2 regions of the Lentibacillus halophilus genome follow, and region 2 is predicted to be linked to the other one. Evidence: a T-box and tRNA genes for the amino acid it is inferred to sense, from the RefSeq annotation. Region 2 holds a T-box; the other holds one or more tRNA genes.
The links. The T-box of region 2 lies ahead of trpS (tryptophan--tRNA ligase). A T-box ahead of a tRNA ligase gene usually reads a tRNA of that ligase, here a tRNA-Trp.

Region 1: it has a tRNA-Trp gene. The T-box ahead of trpS (tryptophan--tRNA ligase) is inferred to sense a tRNA for this amino acid. The anticodon was not compared.

Annotation. Positions count from the first base shown of each region.
Region 1 covers NZ_AP043750.1:1,508,466-1,524,374, forward strand. The annotation lists gene ACZ5Q7_RS07335 (nucleotidyltransferase-like protein) at 1-807, shown strand, start outside; rRNA gene ACZ5Q7_RS07340 (16S ribosomal RNA) at 1,324-2,892, shown strand; rRNA gene ACZ5Q7_RS07345 (23S ribosomal RNA) at 3,042-5,966, shown strand; rRNA gene rrf (5S ribosomal RNA) at 6,123-6,238, shown strand; tRNA gene ACZ5Q7_RS07355 (tRNA-Asn) at 6,256-6,330, shown strand; tRNA gene ACZ5Q7_RS07360 (tRNA-Ser) at 6,332-6,423, shown strand; tRNA gene ACZ5Q7_RS07365 (tRNA-Glu) at 6,439-6,510, shown strand; tRNA gene ACZ5Q7_RS07370 (tRNA-Val) at 6,574-6,649, shown strand; tRNA gene ACZ5Q7_RS07375 (tRNA-Met) at 6,662-6,738, shown strand; tRNA gene ACZ5Q7_RS07380 (tRNA-Asp) at 6,753-6,829, shown strand; tRNA gene ACZ5Q7_RS07385 (tRNA-Phe) at 6,866-6,938, shown strand; tRNA gene ACZ5Q7_RS07390 (tRNA-Tyr) at 6,955-7,040, shown strand; tRNA gene ACZ5Q7_RS07395 (tRNA-Trp) at 7,051-7,124, shown strand; tRNA gene ACZ5Q7_RS07400 (tRNA-His) at 7,139-7,211, shown strand; tRNA gene ACZ5Q7_RS07405 (tRNA-Gln) at 7,229-7,303, shown strand; tRNA gene ACZ5Q7_RS07410 (tRNA-Gly) at 7,310-7,384, shown strand; tRNA gene ACZ5Q7_RS07415 (tRNA-Cys) at 7,407-7,480, shown strand; tRNA gene ACZ5Q7_RS07420 (tRNA-Leu) at 7,496-7,577, shown strand; gene ACZ5Q7_RS07425 (phosphatase PAP2 family protein) at 7,705-7,908, shown strand; gene ACZ5Q7_RS07430 (DUF4317 domain-containing protein) at 7,926-9,137, shown strand; gene ACZ5Q7_RS07435 (aldo/keto reductase) at 9,400-10,242, opposite strand; gene ACZ5Q7_RS07440 (LysR family transcriptional regulator) at 10,320-11,192, opposite strand; gene hpaI (2,4-dihydroxyhept-2-ene-1,7-dioic acid aldolase) at 11,443-12,375, shown strand; gene hpaE (5-carboxymethyl-2-hydroxymuconate semialdehyde dehydrogenase) at 12,408-13,922, shown strand; gene hpaB (4-hydroxyphenylacetate 3-monooxygenase, oxygenase component) at 13,951-15,426, shown strand; gene hpaD (3,4-dihydroxyphenylacetate 2,3-dioxygenase) at 15,440-15,909, shown strand, end outside.
Region 2 covers NZ_AP043750.1:1,701,719-1,717,627, reverse strand. The annotation lists gene ACZ5Q7_RS08450 (MFS transporter) at 1-852, opposite strand, end outside; gene ACZ5Q7_RS08445 (LysR family transcriptional regulator) at 987-1,859, shown strand; gene folE (GTP cyclohydrolase I FolE) at 2,002-2,574, shown strand; gene ACZ5Q7_RS08435 (hypothetical protein) at 2,783-3,109, opposite strand; gene ACZ5Q7_RS08430 (hypothetical protein) at 3,204-3,584, opposite strand; gene ACZ5Q7_RS08425 (COX15/CtaA family protein) at 3,586-4,503, opposite strand; T-box leader at 5,047-5,225, shown strand; gene trpS (tryptophan--tRNA ligase) at 5,283-6,281, shown strand; gene ACZ5Q7_RS08415 (YjbA family protein) at 6,408-7,169, opposite strand; gene ACZ5Q7_RS08410 (hypothetical protein) at 7,315-7,521, opposite strand; gene fabF (beta-ketoacyl-ACP synthase II) at 7,667-8,905, opposite strand; gene ACZ5Q7_RS08400 (beta-ketoacyl-ACP synthase III) at 9,087-10,028, opposite strand; gene ACZ5Q7_RS08395 (hypothetical protein) at 10,330-10,893, opposite strand; gene ACZ5Q7_RS08390 (DUF2929 family protein) at 10,987-11,166, shown strand; gene ACZ5Q7_RS08385 (hypothetical protein) at 11,284-11,658, opposite strand; gene ACZ5Q7_RS08380 (undecaprenyl-diphosphate phosphatase) at 11,762-12,577, shown strand; gene ACZ5Q7_RS08375 (Crp/Fnr family transcriptional regulator) at 12,923-13,615, shown strand; gene moaD (molybdopterin converting factor subunit 1) at 13,688-13,921, opposite strand; gene ACZ5Q7_RS08365 (molybdenum cofactor biosynthesis protein MoaE) at 13,914-14,387, opposite strand; gene mobB (molybdopterin-guanine dinucleotide biosynthesis protein B) at 14,387-14,893, opposite strand; gene ACZ5Q7_RS08355 (metal-sulfur cluster assembly factor) at 15,011-15,322, opposite strand; gene ACZ5Q7_RS08350 (prolyl oligopeptidase family serine peptidase) at 15,498-15,909, opposite strand, start outside.

The DNA of each region.
Region 1 (15,909 bases), 190 kb from region 2:
GTTATTTTAATAGAAAAAACAAAACCGTACAGTCCGATTACCGCTAATTTTGATGTTATCATACTTGTTATTGTCAAAACGCCGGATAAAGACTGGCATGAAAGACATTATGAATGGCATGATAAGATAGCGGCCACGTTTACTATTTCAGAACTTTCACTGAATAAATGGATTGATACAAACATCAACCGTAAAGTAATTGAATGGATTTTTGCTGGCACGGTAGTGTTCGATCGGGATGATCATATAAAAGCATTAAAAAATCGACTAAGATGTTTTCCATATGAAAAGAGAGATTTACGTAAAACAATGGAGTTTGGTAAGTTGTTAAGAAGCTTCAATGAGGGCAAAGATCTTTATGCATCTGAACAATATAAGGATGCTTTCATTAGAATGGTGCACACTCTACACTATTTAGCAAGACTTGCCGTGGTGGAAAACGGATACTATCCGGAAGTGACGTTGTGGAATCAGGTGAAACGGATCGATCCGGAAATATATAAATTGTATGACGAGTTGATGGAAAGCGATGAATCGATTGCGAAGCGTATACAGTTGATGATCCTGGCTTCCGATGTGGCGATCAGTAAAAGAGCAACGGTTTCCGCGAAGCATCTTTTGGATATCATTAATGAAAAAAATGATGCATGGGCTTATGATGAACTTAAGACTCATCCGGAAATCGCTCCGTACGCCATGAATTTGACCGCAATATTGTCTTATCTAACGAAAAAGAATATATTAAAAACAGAAAAAGGGAAAACAAAGGTTGCCGATGTATACAAGCGAAAATATCGGATAACGTGAAGATATGAATGATTGGAAACGTATGTGATCCGAGCATAAATGGCAACTGTATATTGTATTGAATGGCCACTTTTCGCTATACCGTGCTTGCGATAAAAAAGTTATTGACGCATGATTTTACGCATGGTATATTAAATCTTGTCGCAAAAATTCCTTTTGAATTGAACCGACAAAAATTCATTTAAAATTATCCCTTGTTTAATTGAGGGAGCCATGTTATATTAGTGAGCGTCGCTTTAAAGGCGATGCACACTTCTTTCCGAAAAAAGTACAAAAAAGTTATTGACTTTAATCTTGGAAGATGGTACACTTCCTTAGTCGCCATTTGAGAGGCGGCAGGAAATAAACATTCGTTGCTCCTTGAAAACTGAACAAAACAGCCAGTATGACAGATGGATGTCATAGGCAGGAAGTCGGAATGCTGATGTGTATATCAGCTGGATGGCTTACCCCTTGAAATCCACAAAATAAGCGAAGCCAATGAACGGCTGATCGGTGTCAGTCGTATTCCAAACTTTTTTGGAGAGTTTGATCTTGGCTCAGGACGAACGCTGGCGGCGTGCCTAATACATGCAAGTCGAGCGCGGGAAGCAGACAATCGCCCTTCGGGGCGTGCGTCTGTGGAACGAGCGGCGGACGGGTGAGTAACACGTGGGCAACCTGCCCGAAAGACCGGGATAACTTGCGGAAACGTGAGCTAATACCGGATAATGCCTTTCCCCGCATGGGGGAGGGCTGAAAGACGGCCTTTGTGCTGTCACTTACGGATGGGCCCGCGGCGCATTAGTTAGTTGGTGAGGTAAGAGCTCACCAAGGCGACGATGCGTAGCCGACCTGAGAGGGTGATCGGCCACACTGGGACTGAGACACGGCCCAGACTCCTACGGGAGGCAGCAGTAGGGAATCTTCCGCAATGGACGAAAGTCTGACGGAGCAACGCCGCGTGAGTGATGAAGGTCTTCGGATCGTAAAACTCTGTTGTCAGGGAAGAACAGGCGTGGTTCGAACAGGGCCATGGTTTGACGGTACCTGACCAGAAAGCCCCGGCAAACTACGTGCCAGCAGCCGCGGTAATACGTAGGGGGCGAGCGTTGTCCGGAATTATTGGGCGTAAAGGGCGCGCAGGCGGTCTTTTAAGTCTGATGTGACATCTCGCGGCTCAACCGCGAGCGGTCATTGGAAACTGGGAGACTTGAGTACAGAAGAGGAGAGTGGAATTCCACGTGTAGCGGTGAAATGCGTAGAGATGTGGAGGAACACCAGTGGCGAAGGCGACTCTCTGGTCTGTTACTGACGCTGAGGCGCGAAAGCGTGGGTAGCGAACAGGATTAGATACCCTGGTAGTCCACGCCGTAAACGTTGAGTGCTAGGTGTTAGGGGGTTTCCGCCCCTTTGTGCTGAAGTTAACGCATTAAGCACTCCGCCTGGGGAGTACGGCCGCAAGGCTGAAACTCAAAAGAATTGACGGGGGCCCGCACAAGCGGTGGAGCATGTGGTTTAATTCGAAGCAACGCGAAGAACCTTACCAGGTCTTGACATCCTCTGACAGCGGCAGAGATGCCGTGTTCCCTTCGGGGACAGAGTGACAGGTGGTGCATGGTTGTCGTCAGCTCGTGTCGTGAGATGTTGGGTTAAGTCCCGTAACGAGCGCAACCCTTAATCTTAGTTGCCAGCATTAAGTTGGGCACTCTAAGGTGACTGCCGGTGACAAACCGGAGGAAGGCGGGGATGACGTCAAATCATCATGCCCCTTATGACCTGGGCTACACACGTGCTACAATGGATGGAACAAAGGGACGCGAAGCGGCGACGTGATAGCCAATCCCACAAAACCATTCCCAGTTCGGATTGCAGGCTGCAACTCGCCTGTATGAAGCCGGAATCGCTAGTAATCGCGGATCAGAATGCCGCGGTGAATACGTTCCCGGGCCTTGTACACACCGCCCGTCACACCACGAGAGTTGGCAACACCCGAAGTCGGTGAGGCAACCATTTTGGAGCCAGCCGCCGAAGGTGGGGCCAATGATTGGGGTGAAGTCGTAACAAGGTAGCCGTATCGGAAGGTGCGGCTGGATCACCTCCTTTCTAAGGACGAATGAGAAAACGGATGTCATACATGGCTGTTTGGTTCAGTTTTGAGGGAGCAACCCTCATGAATCAGCCACCTTTGGTGGTTGTTGCACCTTGAAAACGGAATAAGAGCCATCCATTTCAATGATTAATAATGAAACGATGGTTAAGTGACCAAGGGCGCACGGTGGATGCCTTGGCACCGGGAGCCGATGAAGGACGGGACCAACACCGATATGCCCTGGGGAGTCGTAAGCAGACGTTGATCCGGGGATTTCCGAATGGGGGAACCCGCTGTCCGTAATGGGACAGCATGCGTATCTGAATTCATAGGATGCGCACGGCACACCCGGGGAACTGAAACATCTCAGTACCCGGAGGAAAAGAAAGCAAACGCGATTTCCCGAGTAGCGGCGAGCGAAACGGAACCAGCCCAAACCGGAAAGATAGCTTTCCGGGGTTGATAGGACACTCCATGGGAGTCATCAAGAAATGACTTAGACGAAACGGTCTGGAATGACCGGCCGGAGAAGGTAAGAGCCCTGTAGTCGACAAGCCATTTCCTCCGGAGTGGATCCTGAGTACGGCGGAACACGAGAAATTCCGTCGGAATCTGGGAGGACCATCTCCCAAGGCTAAATACTCCCCGGTGACCGATAGTGAACCAGTACCGTGAGGGAAAGGTGAAAAGCACCCCGGAAGGGGAGTGAAAAAGACCCTGAAACCGTGTGCCTACAAGTAGTCGGAGCCCGTTAATGGGTGACGGCGTACCTTTTGTAGAATGGACCGGCGAGTTGCGTTCGTATGCAAGGTTAAGTGGCCAACACGGAGCCGTAGCGAAAGCGAGTCTGAAGCAGGGCGCATAAGTATACGGGCGCAGACCCGAAACCGTGTGATCTACCCATGTCCAGGGTGAAGGTCAGGTAACACTGACAGGAGGCCCGAACCCACGTATGTTGAAAAATGCGGGGATGAGGTGTGGGTAGAGGTGAAATGCCAATCGAACACGGAGATAGCTGGTTCTCTCCGAAATAGCTTTAGGGCTAGCCTCAAGGCATGCGTTCCGGAGGTAGAGCACTGATTGAACGAGGGGCCCTCATCGGGTTACCGAATTCAGTCAAACTCCGAATGCCGGCAACGTAACACCTTGGGAGTCAGACCATGGGTGATAAGGTTCATGGTCGAGAGGGAAACAGCCCAGACCGCCAGCTAAGGTCCCCAAGTATACGTTAAGTGGAAAAGGATGTGGCGTTGCCCGGACAACCAGTATGTTGGCTTAGAAGCAGCCATCATTTAAAGAGTGCGTAATAGCTCACTGGTCGAGTGACGCTGCGCCGATAATGTAGCGGGGCTAAACGTATCACCGAAGCTGCGGATTGTTCATGCGAACAATGGTAGGAGAGCGTTCCGGGTGCTGCGAAGTCGGACCGTGAGGACCGGTGGAGCGTCTGGAAGTGAGAATGCCGGTATGAGTAGCGAAAAAAGAGTGAGAATCTCTTTCACCGAATGCCTAAGGGTTCCTGAGGAAGGTTCGTCCGCTCAGGGTAAGTCGGGACCTAAGCCGAGGCCGAAAGGCGTAGGCGATGGCTAACAGGTCGATAATCCTGTACCACCTCGTGAGCGTTGGAACGATGGGGGGACGCAGAAGGATACGGAAAGCGCACCGATGGATGTGTGCGTCCAAGCAGCAAGGGTGTTGGGCAGGCAAATCCGCTCAACGCATCCTGAGCTGTGACGGGGAGGGAAATCAAGTACCGAAGTTCCGGATTTCACACTGCCGAGAAAAGCCTCTAGTGAGTTCACAGGTGCCCGTACCGCAAACCGACACAGGTAGGCACGGAGAGTATCCGAAGGTGTTCGGGAGACCTCTCGTTAAGGAACTCGGCAAAATGACCCCGTAACCTCGGGAGAAGGGGTGCTCACTTACGTGAGCCGCAGTGACCAGGCCCAAGCGACTGTTTACCAAAAACACAGGTCTCTGCAAAGCCGAAAGGCGATGTATAGGGACTGACACCTGCCCGGTGCTGGAAGGTTAAGGGGATGCGTTAGCGCGCTCGGCGCGCGAAGCGTTGAACCGAAGCCCCAGTAAACGGCGGCCGTAACTATAACGGTCCTAAGGTAGCGAAATTCCTTGTCGGGTAAGTTCCGACCCGCACGAAAGGTGCAACGACTTGGGCACTGTCTCAACGAGAGACCCGGTGAAATTATACTATGCGTGAAGATGCGCATTACCCGCGACAGGACGGAAAGACCCCGTGGAGCTTTACTGCATCTTGATATTGAATGTTGGTGCAGCTTGTACAGGATAGGTGGGAGCCGTCGAAGCGTGAGCGCCAGCTTACGTGGAGGCATCCGTGGGATACCACCCCGGCTGTACGAACATTCTAACCCAGGGCCGTGATCCGGTCCGGAGACAGTGTCAGGCAGGCAGTTTGACTGGGGCGGTCGCCTCCCAAAAGGTAACGGAGGCGCCCAAAGGTTCCCTCCGAATGGTTGGAAATCATTCACAGCGTGCAAAGGCATAAGGGAGCTTGACTGCGAGACTGACACGTCGAGCAGGGACGAAAGTCGGGCTTAGTGATCCGGTGGTTCCGCATGGAAGGGCCATCGCTCAACGGATAAAAGCTACCCCGGGGATAACAGGCTTATCTCCCCCAAGAGTTCACATCGACGGGGAGGTTTGGCACCTCGATGTCGGCTCATCGCATCCTGGGGCTGTAGTCGGTCCCAAGGGTTGGGCTGTTCGCCCATTAAAGCGGTACGCGAGCTGGGTTCAGAACGTCGTGAGACAGTTCGGTCCCTATCCGTCGTGGGCGCTGGAAGTTTGAGAGGCGCTGTCCTTAGTACGAGAGGACCGGGATGGACACACCGCTGGTGCACCAGTTGTTCCGCCAGGAGCACGGCTGGGTGGCTACGTGTGGTCAGGATAAGTGCTGAAAGCATCTAAGCATGAAGCCCCCCTCAAGATGAAACTTCCCATCACGTTCAGTGAGTAAGATCCCTCCAAGACGAGGAGGTAGATAGGTCCGGGGTGGAAGCGTGGCAACACGTGAAGCTGACGGATACTAATCGATCGAGGACTTAACCACACATTTCACATTGGAATGGCCTAATGTTCTTATTCCGTTTTCAGGGTGCAATTGAAAAAAACCCTTGCATTTTTCGACGATAACGGCTATAATGATCCTTGGCCTTGATAAATATCGGGTTTGGGCATCCATTATCGTTGATTGTCACAACTTAGGTCTGGCGGTATTAGCGGAGAGGACACACCTGTTCCCATGCCGAACACAGCCGTTAAGCTCTCCAGCGCCGATGGTAGTTGGGGCTTTGCCCCCGCGAGAGTAGGACGCCGCCAGGCGATACCATTTGGATTATTCCACAGTAGCTCAGCGGTAGAGCTATCGGCTGTTAACCGATCGGTCGCAGGTTCGAATCCTGCCTGTGGAGCCATGGAGAGCTGTCCGAGTGGTTGAAGGAGCACGATTGGAAATCGTGTAGGCCGTTATCACGGTCTCGAGGGTTCGAATCCCTCGCTCTCCGCCATTACAATTTAATTATGGCCCGTTGGTCAAGTGGTTAAGACACCGCCCTTTCACGGCGGTAACACGGGTTCGAATCCCGTACGGGTCATCTTTCACTTAAATGTTTTAGATGAAGGCATAAGTCTTGTAACATTTGCACTTATCGTGCATCGGAGGATTAGCTCAGCTGGGAGAGCACTTGCCTTACAAGCAAGGGGTCGCAGGTTCGAGACCTGCATCCTCCACCATAGTTCATACATCGCGGGGTGGAGCAGTCTGGAAGCTCGTCGGGCTCATAACCCGAAGGTCGCAAGTTCAAATCTTGCCCCCGCAACCAAAGTTATTCAAACTGGTCCGGTAGTTCAGTTGGTTAGAATGCCTGCCTGTCACGCAGGAGGTCGCGGGTTCGAGTCCCGTCCGGACCGCCATTTAAATAATTATTATTACATAAAATTGTTGTTTGCGGCTCGATAGCTCAGTCGGTAGAGCAACGGACTGAAAATCCGTGTGTCGGCGGTTCGATTCCGTCTCGAGCCACCTTCTTAATCAGTATGGAGGGGTAGCGAAGTTGGCCAAACGCGGCGGACTGTAAATCCGCTCCCTCAGGGTTCGGGGGTTCGAGTCCCTCCCCCTCCACCATATATTTAATAGGGGTATAGTTTAATGGCAAAACGAAGGTCTCCAAAACCTTTGATGCGGGTTCGACTCCTGCTACCCCTGCCATAATATACATTATGGCGGTCGTGGCGAAGTGGTTAACGCACCGGATTGTGGCTCCGGCATTCGTGGGTTCGATCCCCACCGGTCGCCCCTTCACTTTATAATATTGGGCTATAGCCAAGCGGTAAGGCATCGGGTTTTGATCCCGTGATTCGCTGGTTCGAATCCAGCTAGCCCAGCCATTATATGCGGAAGTAGTTCAGTGGTAGAACACCACCTTGCCAAGGTGGGGGTCGCGGGTTCGAATCCCGTCTTCCGCTCCATTTTTTCTTTTATTTCCCTTTTGGCGGTATAGCCAAGTGGTAAGGCAGAGGTCTGCAAAACCTCTATCACCGGTTCGAATCCGGTTACCGCCTCCATGAATTGACCCATATGCCGGTGTGGCGGAATTGGCAGACGCGCACGACTCAAAATCGTGTTCCTACGGGAGTGTGGGTTCGAGCCCCACCACCGGTATCGATATAAAGGCTTACTGACGGTATTTAGGCGACTAGATACCGTCTTTTTTACGTTCAATTATGGGTAGACGTCAGGAGGCTAGTCGTTTAACCACCCGCGCTTCCCACGAAGGAAGTGCTTTTTTATGGGGATAAACCGACGGGAACACCAACTAAACCCGCGAAAAACAGAAAAGCAATTCAGATTGTACGTGGGGCATCATTATCCAACAGACGTCATAGCTGGAATTATTGTTGGAATTGTATCGACTTATCTTTGTCCAGGAGTATATAATAGAATTTCACATAACAAACATCAGCGTACTTCTGCAATATATATTGATCACTAGCTTAGGAGTGAACACTATTGAACAAAAATGATATCGCACACTTTCGAAAACAATTCAAAGTGAATAATGACTTATTAAAAATTAGCGAAATATTTAATGTGTACATTATGAAAGAATCGAGTGACATTTATCACCAGGAAAGTTCATCATTTGATTTGCTGGAAGATGAACAGAAAGAGTTATTTTTAGACAACTTTAAAAAAGTACTATCAGGCCAGTTGGATCAAAAGTTATTTGAATTGAAGTTCCAAAGCGATGTGGAAAATAACAGTCAGCTCATTCTCCACCACGGTCTCTTAAGTAATGATACGGAAGAATGGAAGCGTCATATGCTTCAACTGGTCGAGAAAATGCTGAAAGACAAGCAATATGAAATGGATGTTGTTGTAACCTTTATACGAGGGGAATATATGAAACCAATGAAACGAAATGAAGAGGCGGAAGAAAATGAGCGCGACACGGTTTATTCCCATCCCTTTATTTTATGTAGCATGAATAAAACACAAGATCCGAAAAAGGAATTACTGTTTGATTATGTTGAAAAGGAGTTCAAATATAATGTCGTCGTAGATCCCATTATTAACCTGAAGGCTCCTATATCAGGATTTCTATTTCCCAGTTTTACGGATAATGCTACGGATGTTAATCACGTACTTTATTCGGCAGGGAAAGCGAATGAACCGAATTATCATTTCATAGAAGACGTCTTAAATGCGGAAGAGGTCGTAACTGCCGAAGAGGATAAGCTTGTTTTTGAGGAAGTTGTCAAAAAGGTAGCGGGTGACCAAATTAATACATCAACACTTTCAAATGTCTATGAAGAGATTCATCGGGCTGTGGAAGAAAATGAAGAGGAAGATGATGTAGCGAAATTAGACTACAAAGATGTAGAAAATGTTTTAAAAGTGAGTGGCGTAGAAGATGTCAATACAGAAAAAGTGGAGTCAGCATTTAAAACAGTGATTGATGATGAGTCGTATGAGTTAAAAGCAAGTAACATTGTCCCAAAATATTCTTCCAAGTCGATTAAAATAAAGACAAAAGTAGCGGATATCTCCATTGGTCCGCAAGACTTAAGCTATGTACGTCAAGTTGAATGGAATGGGAAACGCTGTTTAATGATTGAAGTGGAAGAAAACACGGTGATTGAGGGTTTCGAAATGATTCCGGAAGCTTTATTCCAGAAAGCCAATGAGAACGAAGAAGAAGATGGGACCGATAATAAATAATTAAAGCCTTTTGAGGTAATATGCCCACCTTTTTAGGTGAGCATATTACAATGAAACAGGTTCTACTAAACACTTGCCCTGAGTTAAGAACGATTCCGGCGGTGTCGTTCTTTACCGCCTTTCATATCATTTAATTCTTCTTTGCTTTTATTTTTTTTCTTCTTGCCTTTATCAGTACTCATCTTATTCCTCCTTTACTCATAGTCTGGCTTAAATGCCGAATATCATGTAAAGGTGGAACAGTTTGTTTGAATCCATTGGCTTAAAACTCTTCGTACACAGCTGGATTTTGGTCATTCATGCGGCCATCTTCACGTGTCAATTTGTCCAATGCCGTCATATCAACATCATCCAACACAAAGTCAAAAATAGCGATGTTTTCCAATTGCCGGCTGATTGATGCTGATTTCGGGATGGCAACAGCACCATGCTGAAAGTGCCAGCGCAAAATAATTTGTGAAGCGGACTTGCTGTGTTTGGCCGCAATATCGTTAATGGTTTTGTTATTAAATATGTTATTCGTCCGGGCTAAAGGACTCCATGATTCTGTTACAACACCATGTTGTTCATGCCATGTCCTCTGTTCTCTTTGATTAAAGAAAGGGTGTAATTCAACTTGATTGATACTTGGCAGCACGCCTGTTTCCTTTTCAAGCCGTTCAAGATGCTCCGGAAGAAAATTGCAAACACCAATGGAGCGGATCAATCCCCATTTTTTTGCATCAATCAAAGCTTGCCACGCCTCCACGTACTGATCTTGTATTGGGTTGGGCCAGTGAATTAAGTATAAATCATAATAATCAAGGTTTGCTCGATAGAGTGATTCCTGAATCGTCTTGATTGCTTGATCGTAAGTGTGATAACGACCAGGAAGCTTTGATGTAATGCGTAATTCCTCACGAGGTATAGATGTCCGCTGAAGCGCCGCACCTACTGTTCCCTCATTTTCATAATTGTAGGCTGAATCAATTAAACGGTATCCATGATTGATGGCGCTTGCGACGGCAGCCGCACCATCATTGCCTCTCAATCTGAAGGTGCCGAACCCAATCGAAGGTATTTGAAAGCCATCATGCAAGGTGATTTCTGGTATTACTTTAGACAATATACCACTCCTTATAAGGTTTGTTGGAAAATTCCCTATCCCGAAGTTCGTTAAACATTAGAAAATGGAATTCGAAATTAAAATAGGTCAATAAAGCTTCTGACACTTTTTGAAATATAGCGATCTTTTAACCAAATGATGGAGGACTTAGAAATGATCGTTGTATCCTTAATTTGTAACTTTCTTATGTTGTCCTGATGTCGTTCCTTAATAGCGGACTCCGGAATAATGGTTGCACCAATTGCCTCATGGACCAGTCCTAAAATCATATCAACATCAGGACATTCACCAACAATATTTGGTTCTAGTCCTTTATTTTCAAATTGGTTCATAATGACTTCGTATTGCCCTACACCAGTAATTCGATGAAGGAGTAAAAGTGGTAAACCGGCCAGTTCATTCAATGAAATCTCATTTTCGTAATTACCTAAATGCCAAGACTCGGGAGCAATAACGACGTAATCTTCATCAGATAAATCGTGCGATGAAAACGATTTCATTTCTAACGGATGTCGCACAACAGCAAGATCGATCTCTCGATTATGAAGCAATTCCGTAAGCCGGGACGTATCTCCTTCCCGTAAATCGATATTAACTTCCGGGAACTGACTCCGAAATTCTTTTATGGGGTGAACTACTTTTGAAAAACAAGATTTTACACAGCCAATGGAAAGTTTTCCTTTAAAGCCTTTGCCTGTTTCTTTTACTTCCATTGCCGTTTCATCCAAAAAATGAAATATATTTTCCGCCTTTTCATAAAGAACCATCCCAGCCTTTGTCAATTCCATTTGTCGCCCATTTCGTTCAAGAAGTGTAACCCCCAATTCATCTTCCAATGATTTTAACGTTTGGCTGAGCGGTGGTTGTGCCATATGGAGCTTCTTTGCTGCACGGGTAATTTGACCTTCATTTGCAATGGTATAAAAATAATTCAATTGACGTATATCCATGGATGACACCTCATTGTATATGAAAAATATATAAAATAATATCATCAGATATTTATAACATTATATAAAACATCTTTTATTTTTTCAATGTTCACATGCAAAGACGAACATATGATACTAAAAATCAAAACATTATGTATACTTTTTTTATATGTTAGAATAATATTTTAGATATTTTTAATATATTTTCTAATGTGGTATTATTAACTCAGAAATAAAAATTCTAATTATTTCAAAGGAGGCAAATCGAATGGAGAATATTGACGCTGTGAAACAACGTATTCGGGGAGCTTCTGTTGTTCCTGTTATTACACCTTTTCATGAAAGCGGATCCATCGACTTTGATGCATTGAAAAATATGATAGATTGGCAAATTAAAAGCGGTAGTCATGCTATATCCGTTACAGGGACAAGTGGTGAACCGAGCTCTTTAACCACCGAAGAACGGGTGCAGGTTATGGAAACAGCGATAAAAGCAATCGACGGCAGAGTTCCATTTTTACCGGGCACAGGTTCCACTAACCACGATGAAACAATGTATTTAACGAAAAAAGCTTATGAAATTGGAGCAGATGCGGCACTCGTTATCGTTCCATATTACAATAAACCAAACCAAGAAGCCTTGTTTAAACATTATAAAACGGTTGCGGATTCAGTAGACCTTCCGATTATCGTTTATAATATTCCGGGTAGAACTGCGGTGAACTTGCACGTGGATACGCTGGCTAAATTAAGTCAGGAATGCCCGAACATTATTGGTGTTAAAGAGTCCAATAAAGACTTTGAACATGTCAACCGTGTATTGCTCAAATGCGGTCGGGACTTCCTGCTGTACTCTGGTATCGAACTGTTATGCTATCCAATGTTAGCTATTGGTGGGGCGGGGTCGATTAGTGCAACCGCTAACGTTGCCCCGACAAAAGTTGCCGAAATGCATAATGCATGGAATGAAGGCGATATCAAACGAGCGCAAGACTTGCACTATGATTTGATGCCATTAAATGATGTCCTGTTCAAGGATACAAATCCGGCACCGGCCAAGGCAGCGTTGGGCATGTTAGGAAAGATCAACCCGACATTGAGAATGCCGATGGATGTTCCGCCAAAAGAAGTACAAGACGAGATCAAGAGTGTACTGGACAGCTATGGTTCCGAACTAAAAGATGCCGCCGCAAACAAATAAACGAATTACCTGATTAAGGAGTGAATGTGCACATGACACAACAACCAGTCAAACAAAAACTACCTGAAAACGTGGATATTAAGGATATCAAACTTTATATCAATGGTTCATTTGTGGATGCGGAATCGAAAAAACAATTTGAAAACGTCAGTCCTTACTCGAATGAAAAAATTAACCAGGTAGCTGAAGGTGACAAATCGGATATTGACAAAGCAGCGGCAGCCGCTGATGCAGCATTTAAAGGTGAATGGGGCAAGATGAAAGTGGCTGATCGGCTGGAGTATATCAAAAAAATTGCTGATGTTATTGATGAAAATATCGAGGATATTGCTCCGTTGGAATCTTATGATACAGGATTGCCGATTAGTCAAACGAAAAAAATGGTTGCCCGGGCCGCCCGGAACTTTCGCTTTTATGCAGAAATGGTCGCAAGTCGTTTGAACGGGGAAGCCTATCAAGTGGATGACCAATTTATTAACTATACGATTCATAAACCGATTGGTGTCGCAGGTTTAATCACACCATGGAATGCTCCATTTATGTTGGAAACATGGAAACTTGCTCCAGCACTGGCAACTGGAAATACCGTTGTATTAAAGCCGGCGGAATGGTCTCCGCTAACAGCTAATAGATTAGCAGAATTAATCGACTCAGCCGGGCTTCCGGACGGTGTATTCAATGTTGTTCATGGCTTTGGCGAAACGGCCGGAGCGTCTCTGGTATCCAATGAAGATGTCAAACTGATTTCGTTCACTGGTGAAACAGCCACTGGTTCCGAAATTACCAAAAACGGAGCAGACACATTAAAACGGTATTCCATGGAGCTGGGCGGTAAATCCCCGATAATCGTTTTTGACGATGCAAACTTTGAACGTGCATTGGACGCTTGCACATGGGGGATATTCTCATTCAATGGGGAACGTTGCACGGCCAACTCGCGCTTGTTCCTGCATGAGTCCATTTACGAGGATTTTGTATCAGCGTTGAAGGAACGTATTGAAAATATTGTGGTTGGAGACCCAATGGATGAAACAACACAGGTTGGACCGCTAATTTCAACAACACATTATCAGAATGTTAAACGTTATTTGGAAATCGCTGAAGAAGAAGGAGCGGAAGTCGTGAGTGGAAACGTTCCCGAAAGCATGAAAAGTGGCAACTTTATTCCACCAACCATGATTTTGAATGCAACAAATGATAAAACTGTTGCTCAGGAAGAAATATTTGGACCGATTTTAACGGTAATGACATTTAAAGATGAAGATGAAGTGATCGAGTTGGCTAATGATATTGACTATGGCTTGGCAGGTTATGTATGGACACAGGATATTCAGCGTGGTCATCGGGTTGCTCAGGGGGTTGACGCCGGAATGCTTTGGATTAATTCCCAAAACGTCCGTGACTTGCGTGTTCCATTTGGAGGCTCCAAATCAAGTGGTATTGGCCGAGAAGGCGGGCATTATGCATTTGATTTTTATACAGAAGCACAAGTTGTTCATGTGGCGCTGACTGATCATCATATACCCCAATTCGGCAAGAAACAATAATGAAGAACATTAAAAGGAGGAAAAATATATGCCAGCAAAGACAGGACAGCAATATATTGATCGGCTAAAGAAAGCGAATAACAATGTGTACATTCATGGTGAAAGAGTAAACGATGTCACTGAGCATCCTGCATTTAAAAATGCTATTCAATCAATGGCTAAATTATATGATTTGCAACATGAAAAACCGGAAAAAATGCTTTACACTAATCCAAATACTGGAAATAGCGTTGGCAAAACCTTCATGACACCAAAGACAATTGATGATTTAATCCAGAGACGTGAAGCAATTATGGAATGGCAAAGCTTGTCTAACGGATTAATGGGTCGCTCACCAGATTACTTGAATGCTGATGTAATGGCCATGGGTGAAGCTAATGAATTTTTTGCTGAGGGCGATCCGATGTTTGCGGAGAACGCTAAAAACTATGCGGAATATGCACGTGAGAATGATATCAGTTTGACGCACACACTGATCCATCCGCAAGTTAATAGAGCTAAAATGCAAGCTGAGCAAAATGATGCGAATGTGGCGCTTCATCTTGAAGAGAAAACTGACGAAGGAATTATTGTTGATGGTATCAGACTATTGGCAACGCAAGGCGGTATTACGGATGAAATTCTCGTCTTCCCGTCTACTGTTAAAAAGTCAGGCGAACTCGATGACCCGTATTCCCTTGCCTTTGCGATTCCTAATAATGCGCCAGGACTGAAATTCTTGTCACGTGAGTCATTTGACCAAGATAAAAATAACTTTGATCATCCATTAAGCTCGAATTTTGAAGAAGGCGACACCATTGTATCTTTTGATCATGTATTAGTACCTTGGGACCGTGTATTTATATGTGAAAACTCGTCCATTTGCAACCGTGCCTTTGGCGAAACAAATGCTGTTGCTCATATGTCTCATCAGGTTGTTGCAAAAGGCGTTAAGAAAACAGAATTCTTGCTTGGTGTTGTCCTGACACTGATGGATTCCATAGGCATTGATGGATTCCAGCACGTAAAAGACAAAGGCACAGAAATCATGCTTAATCTTGAAATTATGAAATCACACCTGTATCGTGCTGAGCATAATGCTCAAATCGATAAGTGGGGTATGATGACACCTGACTTTGAAGCACTGGATGCAGCACGTAATTGGTATCCACGTATTTATCCACGGATGGCTGAAATCATTCGAATTCTCGGCGCATCGGGATTAATGAGTTTACCGACGTATGACGATTTTAATAATGATGAGATTGGTCCAATTCTTCACAGAGCCATGCAAGGTAAGAATGTGGAAGGGTATGAGCGTGTACAAATCTTCCGTCTGGCATGGGACTTGACCATGAGTGCTTTCGGAAATCGTCAAACGCATTATGAGTATTATTTCTTTGGTGATCCAATCAAAATGGGTATGACCTACTTTGATAACTATGATAAACAACCGTATAAAGATAGAGTTCAAGAATTCCTAAATAGCATGAACGTCTCAAAGCCGGGAACGGTTCAATCGTAAAGGAGGGAAATGAATGAGCCACTCATTTAACATCGTCCGTGCAGCACGTGCGATTATCAATGTAACAGATTTGGATGCTTCAAGAGATTTTTACGTCAATGGACTGGGGTTTATTGAAACTGAAGCGGACGAACGGCATATCTATTTAAGAGGATTGGAAGAACGGGGACACCATAGCTATGTTTTACAAAAGTCGAATGAGCCAGGTGTCGAAGTCATTAGTTATAAAGTTTCCCAAGAAAACGATCTTGATGAATTGGCCGCCTTCTTTGAGACTAAAGGAATGGAGCCTGTATGGATGGAAGAAGGAAGTCAGCATGCGGTGGGCCGCGCCCTCCGTGTGCAGGATGTTTCCGGTATTCCGGTTGAATTCTTTTATAAAATGGATAAAGTTGAACGCATGCTGCAACACTTTGATAAATATCAAGGCTCCAAGATGCAGCGGATTGACCATTTTAATTGCATGGTTCCGGATGTGCAAAA
Region 2 (15,909 bases):
TATAAGCATTAAAATGGCTCCTGGAAATACAACAATAGCAGGACCTCTGCTGTCAAATAACTTACCAATAAATGGTCGGGATATTAAAATCATTAAACAATGCCCGACGAAATAAATCCAACTATTTTCAATTCCTACTTCTTCACCGAAGATGGCAATAAAACTCATTAAACCACCGAACGGAATGGCTAACAGTAAACAAAGCAGTGATGGAAGCAGTGCTTGCTTTTCGAAAAGACTTTTCCAGAAGGATTCTTTTTGTTTGTTTGCCTGCTTGTCCAGCTTATCCAGTTTTGGAATCGAAATGCCTTGGGTGAACAAAAATCCGATGATCATAAATACCGTTGTTAAAATCAATATCATATTAAAATCATAATGATTCAACACCGCAATGCCAATAATCGGCGCAATGGATGTTGCAAGAATAACGGATAATGCATAATAGCCTGTCCCTTCTCCGCGCCGGGCATCCGGAACGTTATCCGACATAATCGTAGCGATTGATGTCGACGTCATTCCCCACCCTACGCCTTGGAATAAACGTAAAAGCGGAAGCATCGCTACAATGGAAAACGCAAAAAAGCTAACGTTAAATAAAATCAGTATGAAAAATCCGATCAATAAAAATGGCTTTCTGCCAATTGAGTCAGCACCTTTTCCGGTGATCGACCTAAAAACCAATGCCGATAAAGCAAATAGACTGACGACCAATCCGGCTTGCAGATCACTTCCGCCAAGATTTTTGATATAAACCGGCAATGTTGGGATCAACATTTGAAATCCCTGATAGACAAATAAATTAGCAACAACAATTAAGATAAAGTTTTTGGACCATAGCGTGTGTGTTTTCATCAAACGTTTCCCTCCCATTCGTTTGTTACCTTTCAATATTAACACCCACTAAGTTTAACAAGGTTCGTTTTATATATAAAATATATGTATTATGATAGTGGTATTATAAAAATGATATATGGATGTGAGACGTTATGGATTTAAAACAGCTCTCTTATTTTAAAACAATAGTAGATGCCGGAAGTATTTCAAAAGCAGCAAAAACCTTGTATATGGCCCAACCGCCTTTAAGTCAAAATTTAAAACGACTGGAAACGGAACTGGATGCCACTTTAATTCATCGAACCAATCAGCAATGGGAATTAACCGAAGCAGGCAGCACGTTATACAAGCATGCGGTAAACATGTTGCAAAAATCTAAAGATATCGTAACGGAAATTCAGGAATTCAGTCAGGGAACGCGTGGCACATTGACCTTAGGTGTATCGTCAACGTGTATTTCCTATCTGCCGGAGATGATTAAAACATTCAGAGCTGCACACCCGAACGTCTATTTAAAAATTTGGAGAGGTGATTCGTCTTATTTGGAAGAACTGCTTCAGGAAGGGGTTATTGAGATGGCGTTCATGCTGCTGCCGATGAAACTAGACGCGTACCATTTTATTAAGCTTCCTTCCGAGCCGTTTGTCATTGCAGCACCAAAACAATGGGAAAAGCAGCTCGTTACAGATGATGTTCAATTGAATCAAATTGTCAACTATCCATTTCTAATGCTAGCACCAATGGAGGGATACGCTGTTTATGAAAATATTATCCAACATTTTCATAAACATTATCTTTCTCCAAATGTAATTATGGAATGTAAGGATATTTCGACTTTATTGGCCCTTGTCGCCTCAGGTGTTGGGCTCTCCATACTGCCTAAATCAGCAATTCAAAAAGCGTTTTACCATGATATTGCAGCCATTGACATGAAAAATTTTGACTTTTTTATAGAGCCATCTGTTATTTGGCTTAAAAACCACCGTTTATCAAAAGCGGCTGAACGTTTTCTAGCATACCAATAACGATCAAAACAACCATAACTGCCAATTGTTTCTATCCAAATGCAAAAGAATCGAATGTAGTGAAATTTTGTAGTATCATGTAGGTTGATATAATGATTGTGACAATTAAGGATGTGTCCTTTGTAATAATGGAGGTAATGACATGGCAGTTGATCACGAAAAAATTGAACAAGCAGCGCGCATGATGTTAGAGGCCATTGGGGAAGATCCTGACCGGGAAGGTCTTATTGATACACCAAGTCGTATCGCCCGCATGTATGACGAAGTGTTTCAAGGTATGGATCAGGATCCAAAAGAATATTTCGCCACCGTCTTTGGTGAGGACCACGAGGAGCTTGTTTTAGTCAAAGATATTCCCTTTTATTCCATGTGTGAGCATCACCTTGTCCCGTTTCACGGTGTCGCTCACATTGGCTATATACCAAAGGGTGGCAGAGTCACCGGCTTGAGCAAGCTGGCACGTGCCGTTGAAGCGGTAACAAGCCGCCCACAACTGCAGGAGCGGGTGACCGCAACCGTTGCCGATTCTTTGAAAGAAACACTTGATCCACACGGCGTTATCGTTGTCGTTGAAGCAGAACATATGTGCATGACCATGCGCGGTATTAAAAAACCGGGGTCGAAAACCGTCACTTCAGCTGTCCGGGGTATTTTTCAAAATGACGCGGCATCCCGATCAGAAGTGTTCAGTTTAATCAGAGGCGGAAACAGTTGAACCATTAATCAAGTTGAATGTTGGATCAAGACGCTTTCATGCTTTAAATATTACAAAAGGGCACCCCGTGGTCAGTGCTCCATCAAACGGTGGGATGCCCTTAAAGTCGTTAATGAAAAAGTATAAATTCTTCTAAATCGGGGATGACGCGATATAGTCGATTACCACATATTAAGTTCATCCCCATCCTTCAAATAGTTGTGATAAATCACCAATCATCCCATTTTTTTGCCACGATCCCCATATTTTTAAAAAGATTCATAAGCAGCGAATCATCTTCACTCTTGAAAGCATTTTTCGTACACGTTCCATTCGCTTTATAATTCAGTTCGTTTGCTTCCCCCAACGTGGAATCCGCCAAATTGTTTGTTGGATTGGACTGCTTAAAACATGGTGGAGCAATATACGTTTTTTTCGTATGTTCAAGAATAATCCTCGTATCGGCAGATGGCGTTGTTTCTGCAGGAATAAAAAAACCAATCACAACGATCATGCCAACAATGGCTATGATTATTTCCCACATTCTTTTTTTCATAAAGGCCTCCATCTCTTGTTTTACCTTGCTACAAACATATTTGATTAACAACAACCAAAACGAGCCACTAACATCATTATGATAAAAATGATTGTTATTCAGCTCTAAGTCTCGTCCGAAAAATCGCCGAATGCAGCAACAGAAGAAACAATAAACTTATTCCGAAGAACAGAAACGTCGATGCGATTGGTATCTTAAAAAACAGAATCTGCTGGAGGATAGATACGACCATTATTACCAAAAGACTGACAGTCGTTTTAAGTTGTATCTGTTTTATATTTTTCGATCGTTTGTATAACCCTGTAATGGCATTTGCGATGAACCAATAAACGATAACGACACCGGTAAAAACAATCAAATGCTGGAATACTACATCTGTAATGAATAAACTTGTCATGTAACTGGCTATAAAGAACAGAACGATATAACTGATATTCAATACATACACCGGTATGACAGGTACTTTAATAGACATCTCATCCCCCTTTCTCCGTTCCGTACAAAAAGTAAGGTCCAAAATAAGTTTTAGCAACCAAGTAGGCACCTTGAAATACGGTCAATATAACAACAATCATATGAATGGATGACGCCCATTCAGCCAACACAGAAAGTTGAGTCATAAAGCCAGTGATTCCATTCGCAACAATCAATAGGAAAAAGGCAACGGCTGCCGGAACCAGGAAACGTTTCTTAATGGACATAAATAAAAGATATAATGCCCCAATAACGATTAATGTATTGCTTATACCATGGACACTATAAATAACTTGAGACAGTGATTCCGAATGAAGTAACGATTCATTTGTCATTATATCATTGATTATTTTACTGGCTCCACTGTGCTTTAGAAAAGCTCCCACTAAAACCTCTAAAAAGTAAATAACAAACACCCATAATGCAGGTTTAAAAAACGTTTGAAAGGATCTGTTTTTCTCTTTGCTTCTCGGTGAATTGACGTCAATCCGCTGCAGAGCCACAGCCAGAAAAACAGTGCTCGTCAATAAAAATAGACTGATTATCACATCTAGCGTTGTAAAACCGGGCGGTGTCCCAAGCACAACGTTCAATGCGCCTACCATGGACTGTGCAAGCAGTAGTATCAAGGTAAGCAACGCGAGTACTTTAATGGACGTCTCTCCTGTGTATTTTCTTTTCCATGCCAGCACTGCATTAATTAAAATAACAAATCCCAGCGAACCGGTGAATAACCGATGCGAGTATTCAATAATTTGTTTGTAATCCAGAAAATCTGGTAGAAAACTTCCGTTACATTTTGGCCAATCGGTTCCACACGCGTCCCCGGACCCGGTTGCCACAACCAAGTTGCCAATAATTAATGCTAAAACAGTCATGATGGCAGTAAAGACGGCGAAACGATAGCTTTGTTGACGCAATTTATTTACCTTCTCTCCAGTTAAATTTTAATCTCAAATAACTTAAAAATCCCACACAAGAATAAACATTTATATCATACACGTGTCATAAATTATCATATTTTATTTGAAATGCAACGGCTAACCGTGCTTTGTCAAAGTAAATTCACATAAGTTCATTTTATGGCTGGTATAAGACAATCCGCTTCTGCATGATAAAAACTTCTTTTATAAAACTAATATATAATAGTATTAAAAAGGATGTGGACAATGCTGTGCTTTATAAATCAAGAACAAAACCCAAGTCATTTTCGTGCGGTTGGGGTTCGCCAGTGGACGTATTATGAATAATTTATATAATTGTGTTTCCTGGGTCGCTCATTACAACGATGAGTGACTTTTTGTTCGGATTGCTGTCTTGTTCGGGCTTTCATAACGGCAATGATTAACTTTTGCGTCGGGAGATAGCTCGTTCGGGCGCTCATCCCAACATTGAACAACCTCCAAGAGAGTTTCTTCTTGCATTTCAAGTATAGGATTTATATAATAGTTAAAACATAGATATTCCCAGCAATGAAAAAGACACAGTACGATTACCCACTAACTATTCAGAGAGCTTGTGGCTGCTGAAAACAAGCATCACGGTGAATTGGAATTGGACTTTGGAGCTTTTGACAAAAAGGTGATCACACGTGTTTGCTGTGTGATAAACAGGGTGGCACCGCGGTTCATTCGTCCCTTTTCATGCGGGATTAATGGGCTTTTTTATTGTTCAGAAAAACGATAGGAGTGAATACGGCATGCAAACCATCTTTTCAGGCATTCAACCGAGCGGAACATTGACGATTGGAAATTTTTTAGGTGCTATTCAACATTTTGTAGGACTTCAAGAAGAAAATAATTGCTACTTCTGTATTGTGGACGAGCATGCAATCACAGTGCCACAGGATCGACTCGAGTTACGTCAAAACATTCGCTCCCTGGCAGCACTCTACCTTGCTTCCGGCATTGACCCGGAAAAGTCAACCTTGTTTATTCAATCGGAAGTCCCCGCACACGCGCAACTCAATTGGATGCTCCAATCCATTAGCTACATAGGTGAACTGGAGCGCATGACGCAATTCAAGGATAAATCGACTGGTGGAAAAGAAGGGGTATCCGCAGCATTATTAACCTATCCGCCATTAATGGCTGCAGATATTTTGTTATATCAAACCGATATCGTTCCAGTCGGAGAGGATCAGAAACAACACCTTGAATTAACACGACACATAGCGGAGCGGTTCAATAACCGGTTCAATGACATTTTCACCGCCCCGGAAATCAGTATTCCAAAGGTAGGAGCCCGCATTATGTCTCTTCAGGACCCGACCAAAAAGATGAGCAAATCGGATGAGAATGAAAAAGCATATATTTCCATGTTGGATGACCCGAAAAGAATCGAAAAGAAAATAAAAAGTGCTGTCACCGATTCGGAAGGTGTTGTTGCATTTGATCAAGAAAACAAACCGGCAATATCCAATCTGCTCACCATCTATGCAAGCTGTTCCGGGAAATCCATAGAAGCACTGGAAACTGAGTATATGGATAAAGGATATGGGACGTTCAAACAAGATTTGGCGCAAGCAGTCATTAATGTGCTGCAACCGATTCAAGACCGTTACCATGAGTTGATTAACTCTGATGCCCTGGACGATATCCTGGACACAGGTGCGGAAAAAGCATCCTATCAAGCCAATAAAATGCTCCGAAAAGCCAAAAAAGCAATGGGGCTCGGACGCGTGACCAACAAACGATAAAAATTGAATACGTGCACGAAAAAACGCTTGGATAATCATTCATTGGATTCCAAGCGTTTTTGAAAAATGGTCCTTGTCGATGAGTCACAGCATCCCTATCCACGAGAGGTCGAGCCATGCGGTATCTCAATTCAGGTTGGACGTATTCTGTTTCGTTTCCTGTTCCATTTCCCACATTTTTTCCAGAAACGGCTGCCCTTTGATCATTTTGGCACACAAATCTTCGTGCCAGTTGCTCCACCCGTGTTTTACACCTTCATATAGGGTTTCCCATACCCTATCTTCCTTCATATATCTGATGTATGGGTATTGTTTCGGATCCCACTCTGTCAGCCAGTAGCGAAGTTCTTCCAGATTGTTTGTCGTCCGTAACTGATCAAGCGCAATCATTAAAATTTGCTTCAGATTACGTTCCTTGCGTGTCAGACCATGAATAAGCCGTGGTTCCATGGACAGGATATGGTATTCTTTTTCAATGTCTCTCTCGTTAAAATTAAAGGATTCCGGCTGTGTCGTTTTGATCATATCGAATGCGAGTTGCTCCTGTCTTGGTATGAGTCTGCTTTTACGAACAGGGATCTGGTAACCAATGGTATCAAATGCAATAATATCATTTCCATCCGTGACAACGGCTGCATACTCAAGCGGTTTCCGTTCCTGGCCTTTACGTACATATGCACGCTCACATATTTGTTGCATCAAATCTTCAGGCAAGTCGTGCAGATCATTTTCAATGTAGTCAAAAAGCGCCTCTGATATGTATAAAAGCGGAACTTGGTCCAGCAGCTCAACCCCATCGTCTTTACGCCATTCGTGGAAATAACAAACGTTGTAGCCATTTTCTTCCCCTTCGAACCAGTTTATCCAAACGTCATGTAAATATAGCATAAAACAACCCTCGCTTATTGAATGAATCGTTTAGCATACATTATGACCATTATGAAAAAATTTATGCGATTCATTGGAAAAACGCGGGAAATACTTTCGACCAAGGCTGACTCAACAACAAACACAACCCGACAACCGGAACATTTCAGGAGCCGTTTGGATAGCGGAGAAGTGCGATGGCGATCAACAGCATACCCGCAGGAAGAAAATAAGATTCCGGCCGGTTCGCAATAAATATAAAATAATCAGGCCAGGAAATACCCACCGGAAGAAAATTCATATAAGCTATGGCAGTCACGCCACCAGTCACAGCCAGTCCAAATCCTGTCAAAAACAGAAACAAATATCCCAATCGGATCACCACCCATGCTTGTCCGTATCACCTATTTCATTGTATGCACTGAGTGGAAATTAATGACGCATGTCCATTCCTTCTATATAAGTCCATTGACTTCAGCGTTTTACAAAAAAACTGACCGCCGGAGCAGTCAGTGTGCTTATTGATACTTTTGGAATATGAGAGTGGCATTATGTCCGCCAAAGCCGAGTGAGTTACTCATCACAACGTTTACATCCTGATCTCTTGATTCATTCGGAACATAATCCAAATCGCAGTCAGGATCCGGTGTTTCATAATTCACTGTTGCAGGTATAATGCTGTCGTCAATTGTTTTGATAGCTATAACCGATTCCAGACCTCCAGCGGCCCCTAGCAGATGACCGGTCACGCCTTTTGTGGAGCTTACAGCAAGCTTGTCCGCATGGTCACCAAACACATCTTTAATAGCTTGGGTTTCATACTTATCATTCAACTCAGTGCTCGTACCATGCGCATTGATATAATCCACTGATTCCAGCGCAATGCCGGCATCAGCGACAGCTTGTTTCATAGCACGCGCCGCTCCTTCTCCATTTTCAGCAGGAGCAGTGATATGATAGGCATCACCGGTAGCCGCATAGCCGATGATTTCGCCATATATATAAGCGCCGCGGTCCAAGGCCGATTCTAGTGTTTCCAAGCACAAAATGCCTGCTCCTTCACCCATGACAAACCCATCACGATCCTTATCAAATGGTCGGCTTGCTTTATGCGGATCTTCATTTGTTGACAATGCTTTCATCGCAGAAAATCCAGCAAATGACATGTCCGTAATCGGCGCTTCTGTCCCACCTGCGACCATAATATCCGCATCGCCACGTTCAATGGCTTTATAAGCATCCCCGATGGAATTGGCACCGGAGGCACAGGCGGTCGTCGTACACGAGTTAATACCCTTGGCCCCAAGCTGAATAGATACTTGCCCAGCGGCCATATCCGGAATCATCATCGGCACAAAAAAAGGACTGACACGCCGCGCACCTTTATTCAAAAGTTTTCGATGCTGGTCTTCCAACGTTCCCATACCACCGATGCCGGAGCCAACCCAGACACCGACACGATCTGCATTAGAATCATCAATCGTCAGACCAGCGTCATTTATGGCCATGCGCGCCGCTGCCACTGCATACTGTGTAAACAAGTCCATTTTCCGGGCGTCTTTTTTTTCCATATAGTTCGTTGGATCAAAATTCTTTACTTCCGCAGCCGCTTGAGCTGACAGATCCCCGGTATCTATGCGACTAATATAATCAATCCCGGTATTTCCAGCAACAACGTTATCCCACATGACGTCCGTATCATTGCCATTGGGGGATACGGTGCCAAGACCAGTCACAACTACTCTTCTTTCCACCATTTCATACTCCTCCTATAAGCTGATAAAATAAAACGTCATTCACAGGGCGTTCCCTGACTCCCCGCTGAATGGTCGTTGAATGAATCAAGGACTCAGAGGCTGCATATACGTCACCATCCTGTTATGTGGTTGACCCATGTTGAGCGATGAGGATATGTCAGCCTTAATACGTGATAAAACCTTATCGTCCCCAACGCAATGCAATCGCACCCCAAGTCAGTCCTCCACCGAAACCGACAAGAACGAGTAAGTCATTATCATTTATTCTACCACCTTTTACACTTTCTGATAAAGCAATTGGTATGGACGCAGACGATGTGTTCCCATAAGACTTGACAGATATGTCCATTCTATCCTCATTAATTCCCAACCGTTCACGAGCAGCTTCCATAATTCGGATATTTGCCTGGTGTGGAATGAGATAATCGACATCTTCCTTGGCATATCCGGCTTCTGTAACGACTTTAACAGATGATTCCGGCATTTGACGTACGGCAAATTTGAAAACTTCCCGTCCATTCATGGATAAATAGTCTGTTTCCTGATCCTGGTACAAGTCCTTGCCGCCGGAGCCATCCGAACCAAGCTCAGAGGTCAGAATCCCTTTGCCTTCTGATACAGGTCCGATTACTGCTGCTCCAGCACCATCACCAAACAGAACACAGGTACTCCGGTCTTGCCAGTCAGTGATTTTGGATAATTTATCCGAACCGACAACAAGGATATGGCGATAAGCATTTGTTTCCAAAAACTGTTTGGCCGTGATCACGCCATACATAAAACCGGAACAAGCTGCACTGATATCCATGGCAGGTATCGTGCGCGCACCGAGTCGGTCCTGTAACATACATGAGACCGATGGAAAAGGTGTGTCAGGTGTGACGGTTGCCACCAGAATCATGTCAAGATCCTCTACCTGTACACCTGACTCGTCCAACGCGTTCTTGGCTGCGTAATACGCCATATCCGATGTATTAACGTCATCATTGGCAATCCGACGTTCTTCAATACCGGTTCTCGTCCGGATCCACTCATCATTTGTATCCACTATCTTTTCCAAGTCTTTATTTGTCACAACATGATCTGGCACATAATGACCGGTGCCCAACAAACCAGCGTTCATATGTTCATCCCCTTGCAAATTTATAGCTATTCTTATGACTTGGTACTAATTTTAATGTATTCGGAGACATGAATGCAAGTCTGAATTCCTCAGTCCATTCCCCGCCCATTCGGAAGCAAACTGGCATCGATATACGTGGTCTCTTTCTTTTTCATTTTTCTCCTGGAATTCTTGAGGTACATCCGGACTGAACGCTTCGAGAGAAATCTCCTCATCCTGAAATCATTGGCCCCCTAAATTAAATGAAACAACAGTTTATTTTAGTTGGTTGACTCGCTTCGTAAAATGACAATACGCTGAATCAATAGAATGCGTTGTATGTCTCATAATGATTCTTTATCGATTGCAATGCCTGTTTTACCGACCATCGTTGCCGAATATAAAGAATGGTACCATGCCTGTCATCTTGATCGGAATGGTCGTTTCTGGATTTGATAATTAATGAAGATGGCAGACAGGAGGCATGAATCCATTGCATAAGGCTTTCCAACAAATCCTCTATATGCACCGCCTGTGTGACAACTTCCTCCGCATCAAATGAGTAAAACGCATCCCCGTAATAAATGCCTTGCTGATTCATCGGCATCCATTTGCCGAATAAAAGCGGTAAATGGATGGTCACAGTCTTCTGCTTACATAGAATCAATGTATTACCCTTAACCGTTATGCTTACGTCATACTCGGTGTCATCATTATTTAACGGAACATGCCGGAACAGATCATTCCGTCCGACAAACATGGCCAGGTTTTCTTTTTTACCTGTGGTAAGATCATCAGCACCATCCACTCGGTATCCTTTTTCAAGCAGAGCATTAAGGATGTGGTAACCTATCCAATGAAAACAATTTTGGACCATGTAATTCAATTCATTTTTCTCCTTTCTGTAATAAGCCTTTTATTTTTATCATCGTTTTGATAAACTAATTAAGGAATGCTTTAAAAATTGAGGTGTATCAACATGCGATTCTTTTGGTCATTTTTCTGGGCATTTTTCATTAGCTGTGTCATTTCCTATGTATTGACAAGCATGGCCGGAAATCCATTCAACATCATAAGTACACTAGTGATTGCCATTATTATTACACTTGGCGTTTATATACTGGGTGACGGCATACTGAACGATGAAGCCGAACAGTAAAAACGGCACAACGTAGTGGCTTATGATAAACCCTTGCCTCACGATCGTGGTGGCAAGGGTTTTGTGTTTTGTTCCGAACACGACGCATCCATAACAAGAGGGAGGTATAAGACTCCATTAATACCAAGGCAGTACACTTAAAGCTGTCAACGCGGCTAATGGCAAAACGAGCCGCCTGAATCTTCTCGGTCGATAGTTGCCCCCGTAACCATATCCGGGGGAGCCGCCATAGCCGGGACCGGGATACCCATAGCCGGGATAACCTCCGTAACCATATCCGGAGTAGCCATAGCCAAACCCATCGAATTCATTCGGACGCCAATTGCTGTCATATGCCGGTTCCTGACCTATCGGTACCGCCATATAAACATAGTCGTTATCCAATCCGGTAATGATGCCATCTACTTGTGTTCCGTCATTCACTTCCACCAGCACATAGGCGTGCATATGGTTCTTACACATGTCATACGTATGTTGTTGATTGTAGTGCATATTCTCAGCCTCCTCACCAACCAGACTATGCATTTGCCCAGTGGTTGGTGACCGACTCTGTGCGACCAATACATTGATACAGGAGGAACGTTACATGGAAGCTATCAACGAATTTTGGCTATTAATAAAATACATTGTTCTTGGTTTGCTGCAAGGATTTACTGAACCAATCCCCATTTCATCAAGCGGCCATTTGGTCATTGTTAGGGAGCTCTTCAACATATCCATTGAAGGGCTGTCATTTGAGATCATGGTTAATTTCGGCTCCCTGATTGCGGTATTGATCATTTATCGCCAGGATATTTACCGGCTTATCGAAAACACCGTCCGCTACATAATGACTCGTGCGACGGATGCGAAAGATGATTGTCAGTTCGTTCTTTATCTCGTCATTGCAACCATTCCAACTGGGATTATCGGGCTTCTGTTTGAGGATTATATTGAGGACAAGCTCAGTTTCGTTTCGGTAGTCGGTGTGACGCTGTTGATAACGGGACTTGCCTTATGGGTTATCCGCAACTTGCGCGGTCGCAAAAATGACGGCGGCATCACTGTGCGCGATGCTATTATTGTTGGACTGGCCCAATCCGTTGCACTCGTTCCCGGTATTAGCCGTTCGGGAGCCACGATTGTCGCAGCCATGCTTGTCGGTATGAAAACTCAAACGGCTCTACGATTTTCTTTCCTGCTGTACATTCCGGTCAGCCTCGGCATTACCATGATGTCGGCCAGTGATTTGGTCAGTGGTCAAAGTGGGCTCAGCATTGTTGCTATCCCAGTGATCCTGGCATTTGCCGCTTCCATTATTGCAACCTATTATTCCCTTCGTTGGTTCATGAACATTATGGCCAAAGGCAATCTCAAATACTTTGCTTATTATTGTTTTGCGGTTGGGCTGCTTGTCATTCTGTTTTTATAAAGAATCCTGCATCACCATACTTCCATCAAAGGCTGATTTGAATGAAATCAATGAAACAAAACCTCTTTAACACACAAGCTATACTAGTCCAACTTAAAAAAGAGATACGTGATAACATATTCATTTATCGGCCTTTTAATAAAATAAACAAAGGGGTTACAATGAGTAAAGGATATGGACAAGAATAGCGGATCGTTAAGGAGGTCTCCATGCTTGGTATCGTTCTAATCATTTTAGCTTCCATTTAAATCATGAAAAAAGATGGATACGATATAATAGACCGCAAATCGTGGCAACTTGTTATAATGATGTGAATTGGACGTTTGAACGAAGGGAGCGAATGCATTGAATAACGATACGATCAAAAATTTGCTGCAACGATTTCCATTATTTAAAGATCTAACCGAGTATGAAATAGAACCCATCGTCGACATAGCTCAACATGATATGTACCGGCGTGGCACCTACATTTTTATGCAAGGCGACCTGTTAACCAACGTTTATTTTATTCATCAAGGCAAAGTGAAAATTTATAAAACCGACGTTCATGGAAACGAGCAAATTGTTAATGTGCTGCAGGCGGGGGATATGTTTCCACATCAGGGATTTTTCAGGCAGGACGACTGCCCTGCCCACGCTGAAGTGCTGGACGATGCCATTTTAATCCACATTCCTATTCCTTCCTTTGAAAACGCTTTGATCACACATCCGGAAATTTCCATTAAATTATTCCGCGTGCTCGGAGATATAATCGTTGACTTGCAAGGGCGTCTGGAGGAAAAAATTCTTCATAATACATATGAACAAATCATCATGCTGCTGCTGCGGCTTTCCAAAGGTTATGGTAAGGAAATAAATGAAGGGCAGATGAAGCTGACAACGCAATTTACCAATCGAGAACTCGCCAATATGATTGGCTCCAGCCGCGAAACTGTCAGCCGCACCATCACCCAGCTTAAAAAAAAGAACCTTCTCTCAACCGACAATAAAGGAGCTATTGTGCTTAATGTCGACACCCTTGAAGATGAGTTATTTTAAATTCCGGTACATTTCTAAAAAAAGCACTGCCTGGCTCATTCCAAGGCCAGGCAGAGTTCATTCACGCGTTGTTCATCCGCCGCTTACCGGTGGAATAAATGCCACAACATCGCCGCTGTTGACAACCGTATCCTCCTGTGAATACTCTTCATTGACCGCTATCATCGCCTGATCCAGTCGGCTCAATTCGTAAGCCGTTGACAGTTTGGATTTCAGTTCGCTTACTGATAACCCATCCTCATCCACCGTCACCTTTTCGTGCCCGGACGTCTCCTGCAACTCAGCAAAAAATAGAACATTAATCATCGCGCATCTCCTCCTTGGAAGGAATTTTTGCTTCATATGATATATTTTCTTTCTGATCGCCAAGCCATTTTTCCCCGTCTTCCCAATGTTCCTTTTTCCAAATCGGCACCATTTCTTTGATCCGTTCGATGGCATAGCGGCTGGCATCAAACGCATCAGCGCGATGTGGCGTGGATACCGCAATGGCCACCGCTATATCGGTGATTTCCAAGCGTCCGATCCGATGTACGATGGCAATTTCAGCATTGCCCCACTTTTCCTTTATTTCGTCACCGATCTGTTCCAGTTTTTTCTCCGCCATGGGTACATAAGCCTGATACTCAAGAAAAAGGGTTCGCTTTCCTTTGGTAAACTCACGGACTGTGCCCATGAACGTATTCACAGCTCCCGCTTCGTTCCGGACGACTTTGTCAATGCAATCACCTGGATTGATCGGCTCTTTGGTTATCCAATAGTTTTTATCCATCACATTTCCCTTCTTATTCTTTCAGCCAGTGCTGATATATGTTTCTCCAATTGATTCATGTCAAACACGGGCATATCAAGATCGTTCAACCAACGGCCATCCCCATCCCATGTTCCCACAGCTATTATAGCTGATAGTTCCTCTAAAAGCGATCGGTCCGCTTCATTCCTCAGCAAAACAATCTTTGGATAATCCGCTTGTTTATAACCTTCTACAAGCAATAAATCAAGCGGCCATTGCTGGTACAAATTAATCAGCCCATCCAAGCCCAATGGGATCGTTAACGATAGCTGTGTTACGGTTTCTCCCTGAACACCGCTAATGACGGATCCGGACTCAAGATGTGTCCCGCTGTCGGTTCCTTCCACCATATCCGGATCACCGCCATGACCGTGATGTTTGACGGAGCCGACCTGAAATCCTTTATCCGAAAAATAACGGATCAATGCACTCATGATCGTCGTCTTTCCGGAATGTTTGTACCCGGTAATCTGACAAATCTGCATACAGCAACCTCTGCTTTCCAATTGACCTTTTCATGCTTATAAAATCATTCACCATTCGATACAAAAAAAGGCCGATTCACTATCATATGAATCAACCTTTCCGAAGACCGGCCGGAATCAATCCGGAATGCCGAGAGCAATTTTGGCATAACGCGACATTTTGTCTTTATCCCAAGGCGGGTCCCAGACAATATTGACATCTATTTCTTCAACCTCAGGAATATCAGCAATAGCCCGGCGCACGTCCTGTTCAATATGAGCAGCAAGAGGGCAACCCATTGCCGTCAGTGTCATGGTAACAGTGCATAGACCATTGTCATCCAGATCAACATTATAAATCAGCCCGAGATTAACAATATCAATGCCTAATTCCGGGTCTATAACATTTTCCAAACCGCCAAGGATGTTTTCCTGCAAAGCCTCATCCATTAAAAACCCTCCTTCATGGTTCCTATGTTTATTTAAACATAAACAAGCGCATTTTTAAATGATTTCCCTCACACATCAGACGTTTCTGACCATTTTATCACGCATGAATGGATTCTTTATAACCTTAACTCTCCAGACAATCCCTCCATATATGATTGACGGATGGACAATCATGTCATAAATATTTCTCAAACCATTTTACCGTTTCCAGAATTGCATAGCGACTCACTTTATGCCCACGATTTGGCTCTTTCAACAATTGAATATGTTCGGTATTGGTATAATAGTATCGTGCGTGTTCATAAAATGTATGGGAATGATCAAACGGTATCACAGGATCACTGTCTCCGTGCCAGAATAAGACAGGGCGCTCGTTCAGTGCGCTGACTTGTTCAGACAGATCATAACTTTGAAGTTGCTCATAAAGTTGCGCAATTGACTCATCCGTAACCGACAGATCACCGTCCTTTTTTAATTGGTCCACCAATATCCTGGCATAATCAGTCATTTTCGGGGAACCCATCAGGATGGCAGCCGTTTGAATCCACGAATAGTGCCTCAATGCTGCTGTGGTTGTAATACCGCCC